Desulfosporosinus acidiphilus SJ4: one gene and its partner. The protein of the gene in region 1 interacts with the protein of each later gene in a pairwise test. Links are inferred from orthologs where the notes say so. Each region holds a gene or a part of one and is shown in the gene's direction. Other genes may lie near its edges.

The links.
Region 2: the proteins of leuS (region 1) and ligA interact in binary tests that used the Escherichia coli proteins (3 or more experiments, as listed by UniProt). The link is inferred for Desulfosporosinus acidiphilus SJ4 from one-to-one orthologs.

What each region holds. Positions count from the first base shown.
Region 1 is NC_018068.1:4,208,423-4,218,950, reverse strand. The notes cover bases 4,139-7,205. They hold leuS (leucine--tRNA ligase), read left to right. Parts: upstream 4,139-4,454; coding sequence 4,455-6,956; downstream 6,957-7,205. Other genes in these bases: DESACI_RS19320 (hypothetical protein), read left to right, coding at 7,038-7,205. In the rest of the region: DESACI_RS19355 (hypothetical protein), read left to right, coding at 1-401; DESACI_RS19350 (recombinase family protein), read left to right, coding at 956-1,483; nadD (nicotinate-nucleotide adenylyltransferase), read left to right, coding at 1,797-2,423; DESACI_RS19340 (RNA recognition motif domain-containing protein), read left to right, coding at 2,506-2,754; bis(5'-nucleosyl)-tetraphosphatase (symmetrical) YqeK, read left to right, coding at 3,008-3,589; rsfS (ribosome silencing factor), read left to right, coding at 3,579-3,935; more of DESACI_RS19320, read left to right, coding at 7,206-7,292; DESACI_RS19315 (DUF2164 domain-containing protein), read left to right, coding at 7,882-8,109; DESACI_RS19310 (PhoH family protein), read left to right, coding at 8,329-9,654; DESACI_RS19305 (ComEA family DNA-binding protein), read left to right, coding at 10,119-10,528.
Region 2 is NC_018068.1:1,296,505-1,306,850, forward strand. Bases 3,717-6,601 are described here. They hold ligA (NAD-dependent DNA ligase LigA), read left to right. Parts: upstream 3,717-4,110; coding sequence 4,111-6,093; downstream 6,094-6,601. Other genes in these bases: DESACI_RS05860 (putative manganese-dependent inorganic diphosphatase), read left to right, coding at 3,717-4,069; gatC (Asp-tRNA(Asn)/Glu-tRNA(Gln) amidotransferase subunit GatC), read left to right, coding at 6,378-6,601. Also shown: DESACI_RS05850 (ASKHA domain-containing protein), read left to right, coding at 1-187; DNA helicase PcrA, read left to right, coding at 836-3,097; more of DESACI_RS05860, read left to right, coding at 3,104-3,716; more of gatC, read left to right, coding at 6,602-6,668; Asp-tRNA(Asn)/Glu-tRNA(Gln) amidotransferase subunit GatA, read left to right, coding at 6,687-8,165; Asp-tRNA(Asn)/Glu-tRNA(Gln) amidotransferase subunit GatB, read left to right, coding at 8,152-9,603; nifV (homocitrate synthase), read left to right, coding at 10,014-10,346. UniProt on the Escherichia coli protein: DNA ligase that catalyzes the formation of phosphodiester linkages between 5'-phosphoryl and 3'-hydroxyl groups in double-stranded DNA using NAD as a coenzyme and as the energy source for the reaction.

The sequences.
Region 1 (10,528 bases):
CTAACAACAACCCTGAAATTCTGCCAATGGGTTCAGATCCTAAACAAAAGGCCGAGCGTATACCTCCCGATATTGGATGGGGGATAGGATGGCTGTATAATGGTCCATATAATGTTTCTGAATTGTGGATAGTAGGTGACAAACCCAATAACGAACAACGCTCGTGGAATCCAAGCTACGCATATTCTGGAAGTTTTAAAGATAACCCAAAACAAGGATTTATTGGAACTTTTGTAATGAACGGAGCTTCGGATCATAGTTGGTCTGGCAATTGGAAAACGCCTCAACTATGGGGTTCTGTAAGGATTACAAACGTCACTGGTAGTGTGATAAGTTTTAATAGCGATTCTGGTGTAACAGGAACTTTTGATCTGGAAACTCACGAGTGGAAGACTAATTAAAAGAAATAATTTAGAAATTAGAGGGGTTGTTTCCAAAGTATTTGGGAACAACTTCTTTAGTTAGAAAATGAAGATCAAGTGAACAAAATTAAATATAAAATTACATTCTTTGAATCTTAATCGGCATAGGAAAGAATAGTCATGTCATAGGAAATTTATAATGATAATTTTTATTCTATTTCCTTTTAACATAAACAAGAGATTATAAAGTTTGAATACTCTCTCGCTTTTTATTTCAACTAATAGCTTCTAATTGGGGTAGTGGGAGCATTCTAACACCAGGGGCAAGGTAATTAGGGTAATACACGTGCAACGAATACGCTAGGGGTCGCCTCACGAAACGGAATATAAAGCACATTGATCAAAATGCATGTTGTCTTAACGCGCTTCTTTCTTAATGCAGTCGTACCATGTCAAATTGAAGTATACCCTAACTTGACGTCAAGTTCCCTTCGTAATTGTGTCAGAATAAGGTCGTTTCTATTATTAATTGATATTTTACCAACAATATTATAGACTTTAACTTGACACTTTTAAGCGAAGAAGGGAATCAAATGAACGGTCACTCATTCGGCTATATTCGCGTGAGTACCTTCGATCAAAACACTAGCCGTCAATTAGATGGGTTAATCATGGATCGAGTGTTCATTGATAAAGCCTCTGGTAAAGATACCCACCGCCCTGAACTGGAAAACTTAAAACAATTTGTTCGTGATGGTGATACTGTCGTTGTCCATAGTATGGATAGACTTGCCCGTAATTTGGATGACTTACGTCAAATTGTTTGTAGTCTTACACAAAAAGGCGTTAAAATTCAGTTCATGAAGGAAAATCTTACTTTTTCCGGCTATGACTCGCCGTTGGCTAACTTGCAGTTATCGGTCATGGGAGCTTTTACCGACTTTGAACGCTCCATGATCCGCGAACGACAATTGGAAGGTATCGCGCTAGCTAAACAACGAAGTGGCTATACTGGCAGGAAAAAAGGGTTAACGGATGATCAGATTGTTCATATTAAGCAAAGGGTTGCTTCCGGCGAAAAAAAGTCTCAGATCGTTCGTTATTTTGGGATTAGCAGGTAACCTTGTAAAAATACTTGAAAAGTTAATCTTTTAGGGTTTAATTCCTTGTAGTCTCTGCAACAAACGCATAGAGTCTATTAACATAAATGAGTTCATTTGGGAGTTGACTCAGTTGCGGGTTCCTCCAGAATAAGTTCTAGATGCCTAACATATTAATATACCTTTTCTGCGGGTTTCACTAACGGATTTTAATATGGCATAATACAATAAGATAAATATTTCCCTTGACAGGTCTTTTTTAGAAATAATTTATTGAATACCAGTAATTATCAGGAAATTAAGTTATCGTTATAGAACTAATGGAGAGAAGCATATGAATAATTTTACAAAACAAAAAACGTCTCGGTTAGGGGTTATGGGCGGAACCTTCGATCCAATCCATTATGGACATTTAGTTGCTGCAGAAATGGCACGCAGTGAGTTTAAGCTTAGTAAGGTCTTATTTATCCCAACGGGGATACCGCCTCATAAAGATCGGCTTGATATTTCTGCAGGGGAATTCCGCTTGGAAATGGTTGAACGCGCTATTGAAGACAACCCTGTCTTTGCTTGTTCAGCCATGGAAATCGAACGGCAAGGGCCCTCTTACACAGTGGAGACCCTGCGCCTTTTGAGCAAGATTTGGCCGGAGCATGAGCTGTATTTTATCACCGGAACAGATGCCCTGCGTGAGATCTTTTCTTGGCGTGAAGCTGAAGAGATTTTGACTATGATTCAGTTTATTGGGGCAGCCCGGCCAGGCTTCGATGCTAAAGATTTTTTGCAGTATGTTCGGCAGGAACATCCGGAAATTGTAGATAAGATTCATTATTTAGAAGTTCCTGCTTTGGCAATTTCCTCAACAGATATACGGAGGCGGGTTAAAAATAAACAACCTATCCGATATCTGCTGCCGGAAGCGGTGCGTTTGTATATAGAACAAAAAAATCTCTATCGGTAGAATTAAAAGGTGGTCATTCGCATACTCTGCTTGGATTTGACCATACTAAAAATGAATCAATTTCAAAGAGGTGAGTATAGTAATGACAACACTTTATGTCGGAAATCTCCCGTGGAATACAACAGCGGATGAACTCGGGGAATTCTTTTCTAACTATGGACATGTTGAAAGCAGCAGAATTATCACTGATCGAGAAACCGGCCGATCCAGAGGGTTTGGCTTTATCGAGGTTGGCGAAGAGGATGCAGAACGAATGGCTCAGGAGTTAAATGGCAAAGATTTTGGCGGAAGACCTTTAACGGTGAATGAAGCTAAACCGAAACAAATGTAATATCCCGCGGACTGGAAGGGAGACCCTCTGACATGATTGTGGGGGTCTCCCTTTCCTTTGTTATGATCCTTTGAGAATTGGTGGGGCCTGTTCGGGTAAAGACATCCTTTGTTTTAAACTGCAGTTGATGGACAATAATATTGGTAGAAAGAAGATTTTGTAAAATATTTTGCAGTTAAAGCCCTAAATTGATAGAATGTAAGATAATGCAAAAAGAGAAAGATAATTAGGGTGTTTAAGGGGGAGTTGGAACGTGGAACTACTGGTTGAAGAGGTTACGATTCTGGCTAAGCATATGCTTACGGAGTCAAGATTCAAACATACGCTGGGAGTTGCGGAATATGCAGAAATGTTGGCCAAACGCCATGGGGTTGATCCCGTTAAAGCTCGATGCGCGGGGCTGGCCCATGATTTAGCTAAGGAACTTCCAGTCAAGGAGCAGATCACCTTGGCCCGGTACTGGAATCTGCTGACTTACCCTGAGGATGAACAATATCCTTACGTTTTGCATGGCCGGCTTTCAGCCTATTGGCTGGAACGTTATTTCAAAGTTGACGATAAAGATTTATTGGCAGCCATTGCCAGTCATACTTTGGGCAGACCTGGAATGTCCCGCTTAGAAATGTTGATTTACAGTGCTGACTTGACTGAACCCGGACGTAAGTTTCCAGATGTGGACAAGTTGAGACAATCCTTGTATGATGATTTAGACAGGGGCACGTTCGATTGTGTTGAAGGCACTTTACTATATTTAAAGCGGAGTAACCATCCAATACATACCTTAACGCAATTAACTTATGAAGATTTAAAAAGGAGGCTCACTATTGGAACTTGATCAAAAAAAACTTACCGAAGTTATTCACCTTGCCGAAGATAAAAAAGGCGGTGACATTACTCTTCTCGATTTAAAGGGAATCTCTATGGTTACGGATTATTGTCTTATTGTGACGGGCAACACGTCTATCCAGGTGAAAGCTATCACGAATCATTTGGAAGAGGAGTTGCCTGAGATTGGAATTCCTGTTCTGCACGTTGAGGGTCTGCCTGATGCCAAGTGGGTTTTGATGGATTGCAGCGGAGATTTGGTCATTCATGTTATGACGCCGGATCAACGAGAGTTTTACCAACTTGAGCGGCTTTGGAAGGATGCCCAAGTGGTTTCTTGTGCCACTTTTGTCTAACAACGAACTCATTAATTTGCGGTAACATTATTTACGAAACTGTTGTTCATAAATTCGTATGATTTTTTGGGAAGAAGCTCATTATATTTAAAAGCTGGGAAAGGAAGCAGTACTCAAAAACCTTCTTTAGAGAAGCGGCGGTAGGTGCAAGTCGTTGAAGGGGATTGCAGGAACTCGTCCTGGAGCTGTGTTCAGGTAACAATGAACACCGGTGCGAACCGTTAAAGTCTTACGAGTGAATTTGGAAAATTGGGTGGTATCACGGGAGCAGGCCTCTCGTCCCTTGGGACGAGAGGATTTTTGCCACTATCAGAAAGTATAACCTTCGGTTGTATACTGCAAGAAGAGCTAATTCGTGCGAAGACAGTGTCTTCGTCTTCTAGCATAAGTGCAACTAGGCAGTCGCTTTCGCCGGAGGCTCAGCGCCAGCCAAGTTTTCTTTATAAACAGGCTTGAAAGCGAAGGAAAATCGCCCATTTGCTGATTGAGTTTTTGCTTTACGATAAGGGGGAAGGTTAAGTGCAAAAGAAATATTTGTTTACGGACGTTGAACCAAAGTGGCAGAAAAAATGGTTAGAGGAAAAAGCGTATAAGACTGAAGAAAGTTCTCAAAAGCCAAAGTACTATGCCTTAGCGATGTTTCCTTATCCCTCAGGGGATTTGCACATGGGGCATGTGCGGAACTATTCCATCGTCGATGTGATAGCACGTTTTAAGCGGATGCAGGGATTTAATGTTCTCCATCCCATCGGTTGGGATTCTTTTGGCTTGCCGGCTGAAAATGCAGCGATTAAACACCAGACACCGCCGGCCGATTGGACTTGGAAAAATATTGCCAACATGCAGCGCCAGCTTAAAGGGATGGGTCTTTCCTATGATTGGGATAGAGAAGTCGCTACCTGCCATCCGGGTTATTATAAATGGACTCAGTGGATGTTTCTGGAATTTTATAAGCATGGATTGGTGTATAAGAAAAAGGCTGCTGTTAATTGGTGTCCGTCTTGTTCCACTGTTTTAGCCAATGAACAAGTGGTTGAAGGGGCCTGTGAACGGTGTGATACTCTTGTGACTAAGAAGAACCTTGAACAGTGGTTTTTCAAGATTACGGATTATGCCGAGATCTTGCTTCGAGACTTGGATGACCTGCCCGGTTGGCCTGAGAAGGTAAAAACAATGCAGCGCAATTGGATTGGACGTTCCGAAGGGGTGGAAGTTCAATTTGCTTTAGAAGACCGGCCCGAAAAATTCTCCGTTTATACCACTCGGGTTGATACTCTTTTCGGAGTAAGCTATGTTGTCTTAGCGCCGGAACATCCTTTGGTGCTTGAATTGGTAAAGGGAACAAAGTATGAAGCAGACGTTATGTCCTTCATTGAGAAGATGAATGGACTGAATGAAATCGCCCGTACTTCCACAGAAGCTGAAAAAGAAGGATTATTTATTGGGGCTTATTGCCTTAATCCTCTCAGCGGGAAGAAACTGCCGATTTGGGTGGCCAATTACGTTCTTTTGGAATATGGCACCGGAGCAGTGATGGGGGTGCCTGCTCATGACGAACGTGACTTTGAATTTGCCACAAAGTATCAATTACCAATTCAAACGGTGATTGTACCTTCTGGCAGCGAGCCCGGGGAGAAGGATAAACCTCTTGAAGCTGCCTATACTGACGATGGTATCATGGTTAATTCCGGTTCCTTTGATGGTCTGAACAGCGATAAAGGCTGGGATAAGATTGCGGACGAGGTAGAGCGCCTCGGTGTTGGACAGCGCAAGGTTAATTTCCGGTTGCGTGACTGGCTTATCTCCCGTCAACGCTATTGGGGAGCGCCCATTCCTATGGTTTATTGTGAAACCTGCGGTACGGTTCCTGTTCCCGAAGAGCAGCTGCCGGTGATGCTCCCTGAAGATGTTGTGTTTAAAACGGGAGAAAATCCTTTGGCGACCTCACGGTCCTTTCTGGAAACAACCTGTCCGAAGTGCGGCGGAGCTGCCCGCCGTGAAACAGATACCATGGATACCTTTGCCTGTTCTTCGTGGTATTTCCTGAGATATACCGATCCCCGCAATACGGAAGCCCCTTTTACAAAAGCTACTGTGGATCAGTGGATGAATGTTGATCAATATGTAGGCGGAGTAGAACATGCCATCCTCCACCTTTTGTACGCTCGCTTCTTTACGAAAGGCTTGCGGGATTTTGGCTATCTGACTGCGAAGGAGCCCTTCCAAAACTTATTGACTCAAGGAATGGTCTGTATGGATGGTTCCAAGATGTCAAAATCGAAGGGCAATATCGTGAGTCCGGAGGCGATTATCGGAAAATATGGCGCTGATACGGCCAGGTTGTTTATCCTCTTTGCCGCACCGCCGGAAAGAGATTTGGAATGGAGTGATCAAGGGGTTGAAGGATGCTATCGCTTCCTCAATCGTATATGGCGCTTAGTTGCTCAATATGAGCCAATTATTAAGGGAATAGGGAACGCTCCCTCCGGTGCAGAGCTGGAAAAAGAATGGGCGAATCTGGATTCGGCAGGCAAAGAAATGCGCCGCCAATCTCACTTGGCTATCCAGAGAGTAACCATGGATGTGGGCACCCGCTATAACTTTAACACGGCCATCAGCACGATTATGGAGTGGGTTAATGCTCTGTACCTATATAAAGAGCAGCCAACGGCTAATGCTTTCGTGGGCAAAGAGGCTATAGAAGGGATTCTCCTTCTCCTGGCACCCTTTGCACCTCATATTACAGAAGAGCTTTGGCAAGGTATCGGCCATGCTGATAGTATCCATGAACATTCTTGGCCTACCGTGGATGAAACGGCCCTTGTTCAGGATGAAGTGACGGTTGTTCTGCAGGTGAATGGGAAGGTTCGGGATCGGATTCAAGTTCCTGCCGAGATATCTGCCGCTGAGTTGGAGAAGATTGTTGTTTCTCAGCCGAAAGTGCTGGAATGGACCCAGGGGAAAACGATTGTTAAGGTGATCACGGTTCCTGGGAAATTGGTGAATATAGTCGTCAAATAGGGGGGACTCGTGGGGGGACTCGTGTCAGGCCTTGCTCGGTGCCTACGACGCAGAGCAAACTAGCCGTTCAAGCGACTGGCTTTGGGGAGCGGGGTTCATCCTTCGGCGACAGTATTCTTTGAAGAACCCGCCTACGGCGATAATCTCCACTGGAGATTATCGTGCCATAAGCGCCATCCATGGCGCTATGGCGGCGGCGCACGTCCTATGCGCCGCCCCGCATCTGGGGTCGGTCGCTTTCACGGAGTTTGCTGGGCTGCTTACGTAAAGACCTCGCGCTGCCTGACACTTCGTCCCCTGCTCACGGGTCTGGGGGACGGAGTAAGCGAGAGTTAAAAGCGATTTAGGCATGCTTTAAGGTCGATTTATTGTAATGTTTTAAGTTAAGGTATTGTCTTAAGCAGTTTTCGGGCGACGGCACATAAATGTGCACCGTCTGCTCGTGAGGTTGCTTGGGTGAGTGTTCAAGGGGACGGTCCTTCTGACACACTTTTTCTCAGGGTGTCAGATAGAGGGACAGTTCTCTTGTCGCACTGATTTGCCGGGGGTTGTAGTTTTGACGGAGTATGTCGGAAGCAATTTGGGGTGACGGCACATAAATGTGCGGCGTCTGCTTCGTGAGGCTGCGCGGGTGAGTGTGTCAGGGGGACGGTCCTTCTGACACACTTTTTCTCAGGGTGTCAGATAGAGGGACGGTTCTCTTGTCGCACTGATTTGCCGGGTGTTGTAGTTTTGACGGAGTATGTCGGAAGCAATTTGGGGTGACGGTACATAAATGTGCGGCGTCTGCTTTGTGAGGTTGCTTGGGTGAGTGTGTTAGGGGGACGGTCCTTTTGACACGTTTTTTCTTATAAGTGCCGATGAAGGGATGGGTCTCTTTAGTTCAGTGGTTTTTCTAGTCTGGTCTAATAAGGAGGGGCTCATAATGTCGAGTAAAATCGAAGTGAACAAAGAGTCGAGAGAAGTGATGATAGCCGAGATTAAAGCATTTTTCTCGAAAGAGAGAGATGAGGATTTAGGGGATCTGGCAGCTTATTTAGTTCTCGATTTTTTTATGGAGAAATTAGCACCGGTTGTCTATAATCAGGGTATTTATGACTCTTATAAATATATGAGTGAAAGAACAGAAGACTTACTAGGAATCCAAAGGTGAGACTTAGGTTGTACTCGGAACTTATTCTGATTCTGGAATGAAGGTCATGCTTTAATAGCATGGCTTTTTTTATTGGGTATTTGCAGCATGGTCATGGTTAGTTCATTTTGGAATATAGATAATAAATGAGACTGGTTCAACATAGGTAATCAACCCGGAAGATATTTGGAAACTTATGGAATAGACTATAAGGAGAGCGGCAAAAAAGGATGTGTTAGTTTGCAAAAAGTCTATGTGCTTGACTCCAGTGTTTTGTTGCATGACTCAAGGGCAATTTTTCAATTCCAGGATAATGAGGTTATTATTCCTTTTGTTGTTTTAGAGGAAGTAGAGGGTAAAAAACGTCGCGAGGACAATGTAGGGCGAGCGGCTCGGGAGGCGATTCGGAATCTTGATCGTTTGCGGAACGCCGGGCGGCTTTCTCAAGGAGTTTCTTTACCTGGCGGGGGGAAAATCAGGATTGAACTTAATCATTACTCGAGGGAGATTCTCCCGATTAATTCGGACCTTAGTTTGGCAGACAATCGGATTCTGGCAGTTTCGTTAAGCCTTGCCCGTGAGGAAGAGCGAAGTGTGATATTGGTCACGAAAGATATTGCCATGCGTGTTAAAGCAGATGCTTTGGGGATTTTGACGGAGGATTACTATAACGACAAGGTTGTTATGCCCCAGATTACGGATGAGGTTTTGAGAATATCACTTGAAGACGAGCAGATTGATGAGCTTTATCGAAATAACTCTATTTTGTGGCATGAAACGTTGCCCTCCAACAGCTGCATCAAAACGGTTTTAAGTGATCAGTGTGTCTTGCCTCTGGTTTCGTCACCGGATGGGAAAAGGATAATTTATTGTATGGGGCAGGGCAGGGCTTCTTGGGATATTCGTCCGAAAAATATTGAGCAAGCTTGGGCTTTAGAGATGCTTCACAGTACGGAGATAAAGTTGGTAAATCTGATGGGACCGGCCGGTACAGGAAAAACACTTCTTGCTTTAGCCAGCGGTCTGGAACAGACGGTTCATGGGGACAAATATCTTAGGATGCTTTGCGCACGTCCGATTATTCCTTTTGGCAAGGACATTGGCTTTCTCCCCGGGGAAAAGGAACAAAAGGTACGTCCGTATATGCAGCCAATTTATGATAATCTGGAATTTTTGCTGAGGTCAAAGAAAGATAAAGAGCGGGAGAGAAGCGGTGAGTCTATTGTGGAGAGCGCTATTGATCTGTTGATTAAGAAAAAACAACTGGAAATCGAAGTGCTCACATACATTCGGGGACGCAGTATTCCTAATCAGTTTTTAATTATTGACGAGGCTCAGAATCTGACAGCTCATGAGGTTAAGACGATTGTAACTCGTGCCGGTGAGGGAACTAAGATTGTCCTTTGCGGGGATACGGATCAAATTGATCATCCCTATTTGGATAGAGAAAGTAATGGGTTAGCCTATATTGCTGCGAGACTTAAGGGGCAGCCGTTTTATGGGCAGGTGCGGTTGGTTCATGGGGAGAGGAGCGATCTGGCAACGAGGGCGGCGAGTTTATTGTAATGGAGCACTTGCGTGAGCCATTGTCCGGTTGGATAAGACACAGAGTAACTGGACGTAAGAGCGATTGGTTTGAGGAGGCCGGTTCGAGGTCAACGAAAAAGGGCCAATTGCTATTTAAGCAAATGGTCCTTAAAAAACTTTGTCTCTAACTATTTCAATCAAGTAAGTCACTTAATTCAATATTTAAATCCTCAAACAAATTGGATTTGGCAGCTTCATGAATAATTTAACCTTTCTAAAATTATTTTTCCGACAGGATTAGAAATACTTTGCAGCAGGAAAAAGAAGGAATTAAACGAAATCAAAAATATGATAGTTTTAAGTTGTAAATTGGTATTAAAATTATCTATTAAATTTATTTCCTTTGCAAACGACAAAGGAATGAAGCATAAATATAGGGAATTTTGACCTTACAAAAATGCAGAGAAAACGCCTAAAGATGAACAAGGATGGGGGCTTCGCGCATGGAGCATAAACTTCGCAAGGTCTGGTGGTTTGTCCTTTTTTTGTTGGTGGTTTTCGCCATATGGAGGCTCTTTTTGCCCCATGGTTCGAATGCCTATTTGCAAAAAACTGCCGCAAGCCGCGAGATTGTGGTGTACGTTGCCGGTGCTGTTGAAGCCCCGGGACTTGTTCATTTAGCCCCGGATGCCCGTTTGGATGATGCTTTGAAACAGGTTAAGCTTTTGCCGGAGGCAAACCTGGAAAGTATGAATCCGGCGGAAAAACTCAAAGATGGGCAGAAGATCACGGTACCCTATAAGAATCTTTCTATATTGGGATCGGGTGGTGCTGGGAATTCCCAAGTTGGAGTTGGCGGAAGCAGCGGGAGCGGGGGGAGTAGTGTTGCTGCAACAAATGGAGCGGGTGCGGT
Region 2 (10,346 bases), 2.9 Mb from region 1 along the record:
ACCCTTGGAAAGAATTCATTCCATAGGTAATGCGGCAGGAGATGGGGCTAAAATGGCCTTGCTTTCCATTATTGAGCGAGGGCGCGCTGAGACTATGGCTAAACAGGCAGAGCATATTGAGCTATCTAATAAGAAAGAATTTCAGGATGAATTTCTAAAAGGACTGGGTTTTGAAGGGATCTTCTAATGAAAGTCATAGTGTGGTTCTGATTTTACGATAGCGAAGAACATCCAAGCAGACGCCGGCCATGGATTGGCCAAGTGTCTCTGGAGCCAAGGATGGCGGGAAGAGACCGCCGGCCATGACGATAAGCGGACGAGCTTATCGCCACACTGCAACTTAATAGGCCTACTCCTGCAGTGTGGATTTGGCCAAGTGTCTCTGGAGCCAAACAAGTGCGATAGTCTCCACTGGAGACTATCGGGATGGCAGGAAGAGACTGCTGACATCGATAGTCAAAAGGATAATGCAATGATGGAGAAATAAGGTTAATGGAGGGCTATGTCTCTATTAACCTTATTTATGCTGCTTGGGGTATATGGGCTAGTGAAAATAGAATGTTTTAATTCCTTATTTAAATCATTTAAAGCGAGAATTAGCAATTTGTCACAAAAAGACATAAATCTACATGATAATCTACAGTTCAAAGGATAAATATTTCAAGATACTGGAATCAGAGGACTATAATTGGGGCTTTGCTATAACAATCATCATTACTAGGTATAGTAAAATTTAATAGCAAGTAACCTTTAGGTGAGTGCCGCCTTTAAATCAGACAACAGTCAGGACGAACAGTATGTTATAATATGTACAAGAGGAGAGGTGGAGTGGTTAATGTATCGGTTGGACGATTTGAATTCAGTACAAAGGGAAGCTGCTGAGCATCAGGAAGGGCCGCTTCTTATTCTGGCCGGTGCAGGATCAGGAAAGACTCGCGTGCTTACTTACCGAATTGCTCATTTGATTGCTCGGGGTGTCGATCCAGGCGATATATTAGCAATTACGTTTACGAATAAAGCAGCTAAGGAGATGCGGGACAGGGTAACAACCCTCGTAGGCAGTGAAGGACGAGGATTATGGGTCAGCACCTTCCACTCAGCCTGTGTACGCATTTTGCGGCGGGATATCGAGCATCTGCCGGGTTATACCCGGAATTTTGTGATCTACGATGCGGGAGATCAACTGGCTTTGATCAAAGGATGCTTAAAGGAAAAGAATCTGGATGAAAAGAAATTTTCCCCGCGTGGTGTAGCTTCGGTGATTAGTGATGCCAAAAATAAACTCCTGGACCCTGAAGGATTTGCTGTCCAGGCCAGCGATTATTTTCAGAGCAAAGTTGTTGATTTGTATCGGGATTATCAGAAAAAACTCAGAACGAATAATGCTCTGGATTTTGATGATATTATTATGCTTACGGTTAAACTGTTCAGAGAAAATGACAGGGTTTTGGATTATTATCAGGAGAAATTCCGTTATATTTTGGTGGATGAATATCAGGATACCAATCATGCCCAATACATGCTGATCAAGCTGTTGGCCAGCCGTTACCGCAATCTTTGTGTGGTAGGGGACGATGACCAGTCCGTTTATGGCTGGCGCGGGGCTGATATTCAAAACATCCTTGATTTTGAGCGGGATTACCCTGAAGCTAAGGTTATCAAGCTTGAGCAGAATTATCGGTCTACTCAAAAAATTCTTGATGCTGCCAATGCCGTTGTCAGGAACAATGAGGGACGCAAAGAAAAATCTCTCTGGACGGAGAATTCCTCAGGACAGCCAATCGTTTGTTATGTCAGTAATGACGAACGGGATGAAGCCAGGTATGTGGTAGAACGGATTCAGCGTTTGCATGAACTGGAAGGTCGTCCCTACAGTGATTTTACAGTTCTTTATCGAACCAATGCCCAATCTCGGATACTGGAAGAACAGTTGATGAAAGCCGCCCTGCCTTATCGAATTTTTTCGGGTTTAAAGTTTTACCAACGTTTAGAGATCAAAGATATGTTAGCCTATCTGCGGCTTATCTATAACCCTTCAGACCAAGTAAGTTTTGCCCGGGTGCTTAATGTTCCTAAACGGGGCCTGGGAGAAAGTACTCTGGAGAAAATTCTGGAATATGCCGACGAACAAGGAATGCCTGTCTTGGACGCTATTTTGGAAGCAGACTATATTCCGGAATTAACAGCCCGGGCTAAGAAACCATTGTTGGCCTTTGCCCATCTGATGCAAGGTTTAGTTGAGTTTTCGAAAAATGCCACCGTTACAGAGTTAGTCAAGGAGATTTTGAATAAAACGGGTTACCAGGCGATTCTCGAAGCAGATAGTTCACCGGAAGCAGAAGCCCGCTTGGAAAACTTGTTAGAGTTTCTTTCCGTCACAACGGAGTTCGATGAAAAAGCTGCTCAATCTGAAACCGAAGGGGAGGAAGAACAGATCCTTGGCGGAGTCAGCGGCTTTTTAGAGCAAGTATCGCTGGTCGCTGACATAGACGAACTGGATCCTGCAGAAGAATCCATTGCCTTAATGACCATGCACAGCGCTAAAGGTCTGGAATATCCTGTCGTTTTCGTGGTAGGCATGGAAGAGGGCATCTTTCCCAGCGGACGTTCCTTTCTTGACCCTTCAGAGTTGGAGGAGGAACGGAGGCTGTGCTATGTAGCTATTACACGGGCACGTGAAAAACTGTACTTGTGCAATTCAGAAATGCGTATGCTCTATGGCAAAACCCAGTATAATCCACCTTCGCGGTTTTTAGAGGAGATCCCGTCGGAGCTGATGACGGATATCGATCCACTCGATCCGCCTAAACTGCGTTTAAATACTTCACCCAAATCATTTCAGAGACAGGAGGGTAAACCAGATCGGAGAATTCCTTTAGGGTCCGGTTCCTGGGAGAAAGATTTTGGCAGCCCGGTGGTCATTAAAGGAGGTGAGGCTCATCACGTAGGAGAAAAGGTTGAGCATGTTAAATTCGGACGAGGAATAATAGTCTCAATTAAGGGTGAAGGAAATCAGGCAGAATTGACAATTGTATTTGATGGTGGAATTGGAATTAAAAAACTCTTGGCAGAGTACGCCAAACTTACCAAACTCTAAATTCAAATGAGAAATTATGAAGAGAAAGGTTTAGGTGTTATAATGGATAAGATTTATATTGTTGGTCACAAGAACCCAGATACAGACTCAGTTTGCTCCGCTATCGCTTTAGCTCGTTTTAAAGAACTTACAGGTGCTGAAAATTGTGTTGCCGTAACAGCCGGCAAAATCAATAAAGAGACCGAGTTTGTTCTCAACTATTATGGAGTTCAAGTACCTGAAGTATTAGAATCCGTTGAGGCTAAACAAAAACTTATCCTCGTTGACCACAACGAATATGGTCAAGCTGTAGGCGGTGCTGATCAAGCTCAGCTCGTACAAGTTGTTGACCACCACAAAGTTGGCGGATTCCAAACTGCCGAACCTCTTTATGTACGTATCGAGCCTGTCGGTTCAACCTGTTCGATTGTTGCTCAATATTACAAAGAAAAAGGCTTAGTTCCTGAGAAAGCGATTGCAGGTATTTTATTAGCTGCTATTCTTTCTGACACAGTAATCTTCAAATCCCCAACTTGCACTGAGCTGGATAAAGTTATTGCTGCTGAACTCGCAGCCATTGCTGGAGTTGACCCCAAAACCTTCGGTATTGATATGTTCAAAGCGGGTTCCAACATCGCTGAGCGCACTCCGCAAAGCATGATTGAAGAAGATTTCAAAGCTTTCACCATGGGATCCCACAAAGTTGGCGTTGGCCAAGTCAGTCTGATGGGCATGGATGGATTTGAAGATGTTCGGGCAAACTTAAACAAAGAGCTGGAAAACTATCGCAATTCTCAAGGCCTGCGTTATATCTGCTTAATGGTTACTGACATTTTAAGTGATTACACTGAACTGATTGTTAAAGGAGATAATCCGGAAGAAGTTGCTAAAGCCTTCGGCAAAGAACTTGTCAATGGCAGTGTTGAGCTTCCTGGCGTTCTCTCCCGTAAAAAACAAGTTGTTCCACCAATGACAACTTATTTTTCAGCTTAATTAAAATACAAACATATTAGGAGAACAGGGAGGAAATTTCGGTGCGGGATGAATTCGAGCGTGTGAGATGGTTGCGGGGGGAGATAGAGACTGCCAATAAGCAGTACTATGTACTTGATCAACCCACCATGACTGATGCGGATTACGATGCTCTCATGCGGGAATTGATCGATTTGGAAGCGAAGCATCCGGACTGGGTTACTCCCGATTCTCCGACAGTACGAGTCGGGGGAGAGGTAGCCAAAGAGTACACTAAAGTACGTCATTTGGAACCTCTCCTGAGTTTAGATAACGCTTTTTCGGCGGAGGACCTCAGGGAATTTGACCGACGGGTCCGTCAAGTGACTTCAACTGTGGAGTATGTTGTAGAACTTAAGATTGATGGACTGACTGTCGCTTTAACCTACGAAAACAGCCTGATGGTGCGGGGAGCAACCCGTGGTGATGGCGAAGTGGGTGAAGATATCACCCCTAACGTTAAGACTGTAAAATCAATACCTTTACGCCTTAAAGATGATGTTCCAAGACTAAGCGTCCGGGGAGAAGGGTATATGCCCAAAGCTTCCTTTGCCCGCTTGAATCAAGAACGGGAAGAAGAGGGACAAGCAACCTTTGCCAATCCCCGTAATGCGGCGGCAGGTTCCTTGCGCCAATTGAATTCCAAGATTACGGCCCAGCGGAAGCTGGATTATTTTGCTTATCAGGTGTTGGGTGCCAACGAGTTAGGTTTACATAATCAAACGGAAGTCCTTACCTATTTAAAGGAACAAGGATTTATTGTCAATCCGGAGTATAAGGTTTTTGGAACCATTGACGAAGTTATTGGGTTTTGTGAAAGAATGTCTTCGGAACGTCATGGTTTCTCCTATGATATTGACGGATTGGTTATTAAAGTGAATGATTTTGCCGTTCAACAGGAATTGGGCTTTACAGCTAAAAGTCCTCGTTGGGCAATTGCTTATAAATTTCCAGCAGAACAAGTGGAAACCGTTGTTGAAGATATACTGATTCGGGTAGGCCGAACGGGGGTGTTAACCCCTACGGCAGTGCTCACGCCTGTTCTGGTTGCAGGGTCCACGGTGAGCCGGGCGACTCTGCATAATCTTGATAACATACGCCAGAAGGATATCCGCATCGGCGACCATGTTTTGCTTCATAAGGCCGGGGATGTTATTCCTGAAGTTGTTAAGATGCTGCCTGAGAAACGAACCGGGGAGGAAAGAATCTTTGAAATGCCGGAATTCTGTCCGGAATGTCAAAGCCCTGTCCGCCAAGATGAAGGTGAAGTGGCCTACCGCTGTCAGAGTATCACCTGTCCCGCCAGGCAACGGGAAGGGATCATCCATTTCGTTTCCCGCGATGCCATGGCTATAGACGGTCTGGGGCCGGCGGTGATTCAGCAGCTTCTCGATGCTCGTTTGATCTCGGACGCTGCGGATCTTTATTCCTTAACCTTTGAGGATTTAATCCCCTTAGAACGGATGGGTAAGAAATCCGCCGAAAATCTTTTAAAAGCCATTCAGGATAGCAAAACCCGCGGCTTGGGGCCTTTGATTTTTGCCCTGGGGATTCGCCATACCGGAGAAAAGGCCGGCAAAGTCTTGGCTCAGAGGTTTGGTTCCATGGACCAACTCATGAAAGCGTCTCTGGAAGAGCTGCAGGGAATTCCCGATATAGGGCCCACCATGGCGGAAAATCTCGTCTATTTTTTCAGCCTGGAGAGCACTCAAGGTTTTATTGAAAAACTGCGTCAGGCAGGAGTCGATATGACGGCTGAAGAATCTTCAAAACCCCAGATATTTGCCGGTAAAAGTATTGTTGTCACAGGTTCCTTAGAACGTTGGGACCGACGAGAGATCGAAAAAGTCATTGAAGACCACGGCGGCAAAGCCGCAAGCTCCGTCAGCAAAAAGACAGCTTTCGTCGTTGCCGGCGAAAAAGCAGGTTCTAAGCTTACGAAAGCCCAAGAACTAGGGGTCCAGATCCTAACGGAAGACGAATTTGACACACTGCTGAAACAGTAGCAATTGGGGAGGGGCCTAGCAAGTGTGTATTGGGGACGGTCCTTATTGCACATTTTGCATGATTTCATCAGGGTGTAAAGCAGGGATAGTCTTCTGTTACTTCCTCTGTAGCATAAGGTTAACTCAGGGACGGCTTTTTGTTGTATGCGGTCAGGCGTATACCAAAGAACCGTCCTTATTTGCACTTTTCAATAACTGTCCCCCTGACACATTTGTTGCCCGATTCTTCCAGATTTGCTATTATAGAAGGATAGCAAAAAAGTAGTCAAAGGACGGTGAATTTAATGGCAATTTCACGTGAAGACGTTATATATGTCGCCGGATTGGCACGTTTAGAGTTAAACGAACAAGAAATTCAAGAATATACTGTGCAGCTGAACTCGATTCTTGATTACGCCGCAATGTTGGAACGTTTGGATACTGAAGATGTTGTGCCTACGGCTCATGCTGTTCCCTTGCATAATGTGCTGCGGGAGGATGAGGTAAAAGGTTCCATTAAGCACGAAAAGGCCTTAAGAAATGCCCCGGATGCGGAAGAAGGATTTTTCAGGGTTCCGAGAATTAGTCTCACATAGAAAGGAGGGGCTGCGCCCATGATATTTGAGAAATCCGTGAGTGAGCTTCATGAACTCCTTGTGCATAAAGAAGTTAGTGCCACGGAATTAACCAACGCTTACATAGAGCGAATTCATAATTTAGATAAAGATCTGCAAGCTTATTTAACAGTCTTAGAAAAAGAAGCTCAAGCCCAAGCCTCGGAAATCGATCGGAAGATCGCTCAAGGGGGAGAACTAGGGGCTTTAGAAGGCATTCCTATGGCTATGAAAGACAACATGTGTACCGAAGGAATACGTACAAGTTGTGCTTCCAAAATTCTTAAGGAGTTTTATCCTCCCTATGATGCAACAGTAACAACACGATTAAAGGATGCAGGAAGTATTCTTTTAGGTAAATTAAATATGGATGAGTTTGCTATGGGCTCTTCCACAGAGAATTCAGCCTATCTGAAAACACGAAATCCCTGGAAATTAGAATGTGTTCCAGGAGGTTCTTCCGGCGGTTCGGCGGTTTCCGTAGCGGCTGATTTGGCGGCCTTCTCCCTGGGATCTGATACCGGGGGATCGATTCGGCAGCCGGCTGCCTTTTGCGGGGTTGTTGGCCTTAAACCAACCTATGGAGCCGTATCCCGCTTTGGCCTCATAGCCTATGCCTCATCCCTCGATCAAATAGGCCCTCTAACAAAAACAGTAAGGGACAATGCCCTAGTGATGAATGCTATTGCCGGGTACGATTCTCAGGATTCCACCTCTGTTCGCTACGATAAACCTGATTATACAAAATTTCTGCTCAATGACATTAAAGGTTTAAAAATTGGCATACCCCGTGAATATTTCGGGGAAGGGATTGAGCCCGAGGTAGCTAAAGGGATTCAGGAAAGCATTGAAACGCTGCGTAATCTGGGAGCTGAAGTGAGCGAATGTTCTCTCCCCCACACGGAATACGCCATCCCGGCCTACTATTTGATTGCCACTGCCGAAGCCAGTTCCAACCTTGCCCGTTATGATGGTGTCCGCTACGGTTACCGGGCCCAAGCTGAAGATGTTTTGGGGATGTTTAGAAAAACCAGAGCAGAGGGATTCGGACAAGAGGTTAAGCGCAGAATCATGTTGGGAACCTATGCCTTAAGTTCCGGTTATTACGATGCTTATTATCTTAAAGCCCAAAAAGTTCGGACGTTGATCAAGCAAGATTTTGATCAGGCCTTTGAGAAATTTGATGTTCTGCTCTCTCCCGCTGCGCCCACGCCGGCTTTTAAATTCGGTGAGAAATCCAATCCACTGGCTATGTATTTATCAGATATCACAACAGTTCCCATTAATCTGGCAGGTATTCCGGCCATATCCGTACCTGCAGGTTTTGTGAATGGTCTGCCCATCGGCATGCAATTAATGGGCAAGCATTTCAATGAAGGGACGCTCTATCGAGTTGCCTATACCTTTGAGCAAAATACAACGTATCACACGTTAAAACCGGATCTTTCAGAGGAGGTGCTTACCCGTGGCAGTCGCTGATCGTTATGAAATGGTTTGTGGCTTAGAAGTTCATGTGGAGCTTCAAACCAAGACGAAGATATTCTGTGGCTGTACTACCGAGTTTGGGGGGGAACAAAATACCCATGTCTGCCCTGTGTGCTTAGGTATGCCCGGAACCCTTCCGGTTTTAAACCGTGAAGTAGTCAATTATGCCATTCGTGCGGGATTGGCATTAAACTGTGAGATCGCTGATTTTTCTAAATTTGACCGCAAGAACTACTATTATCCCGATTTAACGAAAAACTATCAGACGTCTCAATATGACCTGCCAATTTGCAAAAATGGCGGCTTGGAAATTGAAGTTGACGGAGTTAAAAAGTGGATTGGGATTACCCGGGCACATATGGAAGAAGATGCTGGGAAACTTGTTCACAGCGGGGAAACTATTACGACTTCGGACGCCTCTTCCGTTGATTATAACCGGGCAGGAGTACCGCTTTTGGAGATTGTTTCCGAGCCTGACTTGCGTTCGATTCCGGAAGTTTTAGCCTATCTGGAACAGTTGGTCCAAATTCTGGAATACACTGGGGTTTCCGACTGCCGCATGGAACAAGGTTCGGTTCGCTTTGATGTCAATGTCTCCTTGAGGCCCGCAGGGTCAACAACCTTTGGAACCCGAACTGAGACAAAAAACCTTAATTCTTTCAGTTCAGTCCGACGCTGCATGGAATATGAAGTTGCCCGCCAGGCCCGTGTTCTTGATGAAGGGGAGGAAGTGGTTCAGGAAACCCGGACTTGGGATGAAGGCCGGGGAATTACCCTAGCATTGCGTTCCAAAGAAGAAGCTCATGATTACCGCTATTTCCCTGAGCCGGATCTCGTTCCCCTCGTAATAGACAGGGAGTGGGTAGAAGAAATTCGCAAAACATTGCCCGAACTTCCCAGAGAACGCCGGAACCGTTTACAGAGTTTAGGACTATCTGCTTACGATGCAGCAGTGCTTACGCAAACTAAAGCCATGGCCGACTATTTTGACCAGGGTTTAGCTCATGGTGCCGAGGCAAAGAGTTTAGCCAATTGGGTTATGGGGGATCTAACCAGGCTGCTGAACAGCAATCAGTGTCAAATAGCGGATTCGCCTGTTTCCGCCCAAAAGTTGGTGGAACTTGTAAAACTCATTGACAAAGGCACTTTGAGCGGCAAAATCGCCAAATCTGTTCTGGAAGAAATGTATTCTTCGGGCAAAGATGCTGACCAGATTGTCAAAGAGAAAGGGCTTGCTCAAATCAGTGATGAAGGAGCATTGCTCGGAATCATCGACCAGGTAATTGTCGCTAATCCCCAATCCGTAGAAGATTTTCACGCGGGTAAAGAGCGGGCTATTGGGTTCTTAGTGGGACAGATTATGAAAGCGACAAAAGGACAAGCTAATCCTGGTCTTGTTAATCAGCTGCTTAAGGAAAGATTAGCAAAGTAACAGGATCTGTTAATAAAATTGGAATACCTCCTTGAGGTACTTCTATGACTTAAAACGATTTACTGCGTTTAAAGTGGGGTGGCCTAACTATTCATGTAATAGGCCATCCCACTTTAATATTAAATAAAGTATTAACTTTAAGAATTGTGTCAAATTTCATAAAATTATTAAGGGATATAAATCAAGAATTAATGATTTTAAATTATAACTAATTATAATTAGGCTTTATTCTCTTAAAGATAAAACCTTATGCTTTAATATTACTTAAATGTATTAAGTGAAGGCTGATGTATACAGTATAAGCATTTTGATCTCCTTCAAACTTAACATTTATTATGCTAGTATAGAGAATAAATATTCGCGACATAGTATATAATATATTTCCCATTTGAAGAAGAGGGGTGTTTCCATTGAGACATTTAACGATTGTAGATACAACATTACGGGATGGAGAGCAAACGGCAGGAGTCGTATTTTCCAATCAAGAAAAATTGCGCATTGCTCGCTTACTCGATGAGGTAGGTGTTCATCAAATCGAAGCAGGGGTTGCCGTCATGGGCGGAGACGAAAAAAAAGCCATCAGCGAGATAGCAAAACTCGGTTTAAAAGCCAGTATTATGGGCTGGAATCGTGCGGTCATCTCGGATATTGAAGCATCTCTTGCTTGTGGAGTGGATGCGGTAGCCATTTCAATTTCCACGTCCGATATTCATATAGAACATAAACTTATGACCACCCGCGAC